Regions from separate parts of the Polaromonas sp. CG_9.11 genome, predicted to be linked through region 2. Evidence: riboswitches for the same ligand, from Rfam matches in the RefSeq annotation. Region 2 holds a riboswitch; the other holds the start of a gene.
What was found. A riboswitch is a leader RNA that binds a small molecule or an ion and turns the genes downstream of it on or off. The one in region 2 is predicted to bind thiamine pyrophosphate.
Positions count from the first base shown of each region.

Region 1: linked by a shared signal. The riboswitch ahead of thiC (phosphomethylpyrimidine synthase ThiC) and the one ahead of IWX85_RS00250 (long-chain fatty acid--CoA ligase) in region 2 are both predicted to bind thiamine pyrophosphate.

Region 1 covers NZ_JADOVE010000021.1:87,480-90,688, reverse strand. The annotation lists gene IWX85_RS16710 (flavodoxin family protein) at 1-256, opposite strand, end outside; gene IWX85_RS16705 (hypothetical protein) at 538-1,188, shown strand; TPP riboswitch at 1,249-1,363, shown strand; gene thiC (phosphomethylpyrimidine synthase ThiC) at 1,455-3,209, shown strand, end outside.
Region 2 covers NZ_JADOVE010000001.1:40,484-43,692, reverse strand. The annotation lists gene IWX85_RS00255 (acyl-CoA reductase) at 1-816, opposite strand, end outside; gene IWX85_RS00250 (long-chain fatty acid--CoA ligase) at 813-1,931, opposite strand; TPP riboswitch at 1,999-2,113, opposite strand; gene IWX85_RS00245 (ANTAR domain-containing response regulator) at 2,313-2,945, shown strand.

The DNA.
Region 1 (3,209 bases), on a different contig from region 2:
CTTTTTCAATCTGTTGCTTCGTGTCCAGCCATTCGACTGACAAGTCATAGGCAGGATCGGCATAGCCCGGGCCGGCCTTGCGGGTCACCGGCGACTTGCGGCCTTCCTGGTAGGCGTCCCAGGCGATGGCCTCGACGCGCGAGATGGCTTGGTCCTCGGCCCTGAAAGCCGGGTCCATGAAGGACTGCATGAAGCGTTCATGAAACACGGTGCGCGACAACGTGGCTGGCGCCTGGCCTTTGCGAACTTCAGTCATCGGGCAAGTTTAATCATGCATTGGTATTTCAATGCTGTTTCTGGACTTTGTCCTACATCACCCTTGGCAAAATTACCGTCCAGCATGAAAATAGCATCAAATACCCCGATAGCGCAATATTTAGATGGCTGTATAGCTATCAAAAATATAGCAAGCAGAATGTCAATGCGAGCATAAAAAAACTTTCATCGGCACGCATGCAAGCGCATCTGGTGCGGCTGCGGGGCTGCCCTGCTTGCGCTATGCTTTGGCCTCAAAACGCAACAGGAAGCGGGTCGCCCATGAGTTTTTTATCAGAGCTGAAAAGCCGTGCCAACGCGCTGCAAGGCCTGGAACTCGGCGCGCAGCGTGATCTCATGGCGGGCATCGAGGCCTGCGAGCAGGCCTGCCGGACGGCGCTGGCCTATCTGCAGGATTTGTGCGCCCAGCTCAACGTCATCCGGCCGCCTGCGCCAGGGGCCTACAGTCTGGACGGCAAGTCACCGTTTCCGGCCTTGGCGCAGCGCAATTTCCGCTGTGATGCGCGCCGCAAGATGCTGCGCAATGCCGAGGTGTCCGACTACATCGGCGTCGGCTGGGACTTGTTGCCGGTCACCGGGCAGGTAGCGACCCACACCGTCAGCGTCAACTTTCCGCCCGATCTGGAACGGGTGATGCAGCGCCTGTCGGTCGGCCAGGTCACGCATGAACGCAAGGACCTGCGCCACCCCGACAGCGGCAAGCTGCTGGCCTATGTGTTCGACTACCAGACCAAGTCGCGCGCCTTCATCACGCTGACGCCCGAGCATGACACCGGTTGCATCGCTTTTCGCATCACCAATGTGGGCGGGTTCGGCGTGCTCACCACCACCTATCCGGCCGCGCAGGTCAACACCAGGCTGCTCGACGAGCTGGCGAAAAAACTGCTGGGCCAGCCCAGCCGCTTTGGCTGAAGCCTGCAACTGCTTACCGCTCGGGTCTTGCCTGCCGCCGGCTGCTGTGCTTACAATCGCCGCAGCTTGTCGGGGTGCCCAGGATGTTCACATCCGGGGCTGAGATCGCAATTTTGCGAGACCCGCTGAACCTGATCGGGATCATCCCCGCGTAGGAAACAAGGCACTTTGGCTCCGGTATTGCGTTTTTCACCGCTTCACGTGGTGGTCTTACGGCGGCATCTCCGGCTCCCCAGGCAGGCACCCACCACCTTCTGGAGACAGCCATGGCCAAGACTTCTTTGACCGTTGATGCAGCGGACCTGACCAGCCGCATCACGCGCACCCCTTTTCCCGGTTCCCGCAAGATTTACATCGAAGGCTCGCGGCCCGACATCCGCGTGCCGTTTCGCGAGGTCACGTTGACCGACACGCTGGTGGCCGAAGGCAGCGAAACGCGCCGCGAAGCCAATCCGCCGCTGCGCCTGTTTGACTCGTCGGGCGTGTACACCGATCCATTGGTCGCCATCGACATCACGCGCGGCCTGGGCGCCCTGCGCGCCGCCTGGATTGCCGAGCGCGGCGACACCGACGCCTTGCCCGGCATCACCAGCGCCTACGGCCGCGAACGCCTGAACGACCCGACCCTCAAGGCCTTGCGCATGAACGACGCGCCCGTGCCGCGCCGCGCCAAGGCGGGCGCCAACGTGTCGCAGATGCATTACGCCCGCCAAGGCATCATCACGCCCGAGATGGAATACATCGCCATCCGCGAGAACCTGGTGCGCGCCCAGCTCGCCGAGCGCCTGGCGACCGAGCGCGTGCCCAAGACCGGCCACGCGTTCGGCGCGTCGATTCCAAAAGACATCACCGCCGAATTCGTTCGCGACGAAGTGGCGCGCGGCCGCGCCGTGATTCCGAACAACATCAACCACCCCGAAACCGAGCCGATGATCATCGGCCGCAACTTCCTGATCAAGGTGAATGCCAACATCGGCAACTCGGCGGTCACGTCGAGCATCGAGGAAGAAGTGGACAAGCTGGCGTGGTCGATCCGCTGGGGCGCCGACACCGTGATGGACCTCTCGACCGGCGAGAACATCCACGAAACGCGCGAATGGATCCTGCGCAATTCGCCGGTGCCGATCGGCACGGTGCCGCTTTACCAGGCGCTGGAGAAAGTCAACGGCAAGGCCGAGGACCTGACCTGGGAAATCTTTCGCGACACGCTGATCGAGCAGGCCGAGCAAGGCGTCGATTACTTCACCATCCACGCCGGCGTGCGCCTGGCCTATGTGCCGCTGACGGCGAACCGGCTGACGGGCATCGTCTCGCGCGGCGGCTCCATCATGGCGAAATGGTGTTTGTCGCACCACAAGGAAAGCTTTTTGTACGAACATTTCGAGGACATCTGCGAAATCATGAAGGCCTACGACGTGTGCTTCTCGCTCGGCGACGGCCTGCGCCCGGGCTCGATTGCCGACGCGAACGACGAAGCGCAGTTCGCCGAACTGCACACGCTGGGCGAACTCACGCAGATCGCCTGGAAGCACGACGTGCAGGTGATGATCGAAGGCCCCGGCCATGTGCCGCTGCAGCTGGTGAAGGAAAACGTCGAGAAGCAGCTGGAGGCCTGTTTTGAAGCGCCGTTCTACACGCTCGGCCCCTTGATCACCGACATTTCGCCCGGTTACGACCACATTTCGTCGGCGATGGGCGCGGCCAACATTGGCTGGTACGGCACGGCCATGCTGTGCTATGTGACGCCTAAGGAACATTTGGGCCTGCCGAACCGCGACGACGTGAAGCAGGGGCTGATTGCCTACAAGATCGCCGCGCACGCGGGCGACCTGGCCAAGGGCTACCCCGGCGCGCAGATGTGGGACAACGCCGTTTCCAAGGCGCGATTCGAGTTCCGCTGGGAAGACCAGTTCCGCCTGGCCATCGACCCGGACACGGCCATGGCCTACCATGACGAAACGCTGCCGAAGGAAAATGCCAAGGTGGCGCATTTCTGCTCGATGTGCGGGCCGAAGTTCTGC
Region 2 (3,209 bases):
CGCGGCACGGGCCACCATGCCAAAACTGAGCTTGTGGCCAAAGCCCAGAAAGCGGGTGGTAATGGGCACCTGCGCGCGCAGCGCCTGCAGCGCGCCATTGCCGCCATAGGCCAGCACCAGATCGGCCTGCGCAAACAGCGCCTGCTCCAGCGGCGCGTCGCCACCCTTCCACCAGCCCACCGCCAGGCAATCAGCCAGCGCCGGGTCCAGCTCCACCAGCAGGTGGGCGAACCAGCCGGCAAACAGCGGCTCGGCGCTGGGCAACTTGCCAATGCTGCCCGACTTGACCAGCAGGCTTGAGATCAAACTCCACAGCGGCAAACCCGGCACATTGCCGGCCCAGACGTGAATCAGCAGTTCCGGGCCCACGGCCCTGGCAAAGCCGCCCTTGGGGCGCGGCTGGAATTCATCGAGCAGCTTGGGATTGGAAAAATCCTCGGCCACGAAGCGCTGCAGCTGTGGCTGGCGAAAGGTTTTCAGGTAACTGGTCAGCCCCAGCCGCACCATCTCGGCGTCGTAGCCGGTGACCAGCGGGAGCAGCCGGTCGGCCTGCTGACGATACGGGTCGCTGCGGTCCAACAGGCGCGCGATGGCGCGATCGACCAGCGTGATGATCTGCGACACGCTGCGCGTCTTGAGGTACGCCCGGCTGCCCTGCTTGACGCGCTCGGCCAGCGCCGCCCATTGCGCCTGGCTCAGGACCGGCACGGCCACTTCCAGCCGGTCGCTGCCGGTCCCAAAATGCAGCGTCTGCCATGCCAGTTCCTCGGCCTTGAAGCCCGGCAGGTAGCCGGCCACGGCGTATAGCGTCGTCATGCGCGTGCGGCCTGCAAAAATTCTTCCACCGCCAGCGAGCAACCCTTGGCCTGCGTGCCTTGCGCGCGGCCGAGCAGCAAAAACCCGCCCGACACCGCCACGCCCACGTCTTCCGTCAGAATGGTCGTCACCGAGTTGAAATTGGCCAGGTCGCAGTGCGCCAGCACGCCCTGCTCGCCGTGTGCCACCTCCGCGCCGCTCAAGGGGTTGACCAGCCGCGAACGTATCCAGTGCGGGCCCGACTTGACCGCCGGCAGCACCGCATTGCCGTTGTCGTAGAACTGCGTGCTGAGCTCGGTCATGCCGTACATGTTGATGCAATGCTCCGGCGGCACGCCCAGCAGCGCCGTCAATTGCGCATAAAACTGCACCATGGGAATCTCGCGCGACTGGCCCTTGAAACCGCCGGTGTCCAGTACCCGGCTGCCCGCTGGCAGGGCAAACTTTTGCCCCTGCTGCGCCAGCGCATCCATCAGGTGCACCAGGCTGTAGGAGGCACCCAGCAGCGCATAAGGCTGCGCCGTGGCCTCGGCCTGCGCCAGCGCCGCACACACGCCCGCCGTGTCAAGTCCGGCGGCGTCGATGAAGTAGCGGCTGCCGTCCGCGCCAAAGGTTTGCAGCGCCAGCGCCAGGTAATGCGCCAGCGATGAGTTGGCCATCACCTCTTCGGTCGGAAACAAGATGCCCATGGCGATGCTGCTCTGGCCGCGCATGAAGCGCCGGGCAAAGTTGGCGCGCATCGAGGCGTCGTACACCGCCAGCGTAGGGTGATGGTGCTTGCCCTTGACGTCACCCTGCGTGGTGCCGCTGGTCATGAATACGCGGTCAGTGCTTGAAGGCGGCTGGCAGGTAAGACTCAAGGCCTTGAAGGCAGTGATGGGAACGGCCGGAATATCCTGCCAGGTCTTGACCGTGCGCGGCGTCTTGCCGCGCTGCCGGCAAAAGCGCTGGAACGGTGTGTTGTGGGCAAACTGGTAGGCAAACAGCGCCAAAGCCTGGGCGTTGAAGGCTTCGTCAGTGACGCCATCCTGCGCCATGAAGGCCAGCACGCCGTCAACGATTTGGGCGGTAAGCGCAGGCGGGCTGGCGGGTGTTGCGGTGTCAAGGGCATCCATGGTCGTCATTCCTTCAAGAGTCCGCGTTGGCAGGGTGCTCCGAAAGTCGCGATGGCAAGGTTATGAACCCTTTCCTGACAGCTCTTCTTACGTCGGCATGACCCGATTCAAGTTCGCGGGTTTGGTAGAACCATCTCAGCCGTCCTGCCATCGCTGGCCGGAGTGCACCCCGAAGCGCAGCCGATTCTACGCGCAGAGGCCTGTTGCTTCATGCGGCGCAATGCTCTCCATCAGCCCCGTCCACGAACCGCGCCTGCGCTGTGACCATACCCGGGATGGCCGACTCAGCGCAGCGTGGCGTTATGCCGCGCCAGCACGCCCGACATGCTGCTGCCCCCTTGATAGCGCATCGCAACGGCATGAATTTTGCTTATAAAACGCATGACATTGCCCCATACCCTGCGCCTGGTGGTCATTGCGCCGGATCTGGTCGTTGCCGATGCCGACGACGAGGCGGCCGTGGCGCTGGCCGAGCGCTCGCGCCAGCTGCGCATCGGCCTGCTGGAAGGCGGCTTCAACCTGGTGGCCACGCTGCCGGCCGACACCTTTTTGCGCGAGCGCCTGGCCCAGTTACAGCCCGACATGATCATCGTCGATGCCGAAAGCGATGCCCGCGATTCGCTCGAGCACGTCGTCATGGCCACGCGCGAAGAACGCCGGCCGATCGTGCTGTTCACCAACGACGACGACACCCGGCATGTGAAGGATGCGGTGGCCGCAGGCGTTTGCGCCTATATCGTTGCCGGCCTGGCGCCTTCGCGCATCCGGCCGATCCTGGACGTGGCAATGGCGCGCTTCGAGCACGAACAAGGTCTGCGCCGCGAACTGGCCGATGCGCGCACCGAACTGAAAGACCGCAAGGTCATCGACCGGGCCAAGGGCCTGCTGATGCAGCGCCAGAGCCTCTCGGAGCAGGCCGCTTATGAAAAATTGCGCAAGGCGGCCATGGACAAGGGCCTGCGGCTGGGCGAGGTGGCGCAGCGCATGCTGGATGTGGCTGACCTGCTCGGCTAGGCCGCCAACGCCGAAATGGTGCGGCGCACAACAGCAGTGCACCTCCAGAAAAATTGGTTTTTGATACGCCAGCAGCCAATATGCTACTTATTTAATAGCAACTTGCATAAGCAGGATAAGCGCCAAAGCCCGATTAGCTTGAAATTTTCAGTTCTGGCCGAGCCCTCGGCTCCAGCTGGCACAGCTTTTGCAGTAAACATGACACAGGGCTTTCCACTTCAACGGCGAAGCCGAAAGTCCAAGAACAAAGGCGTTCGAACCCTG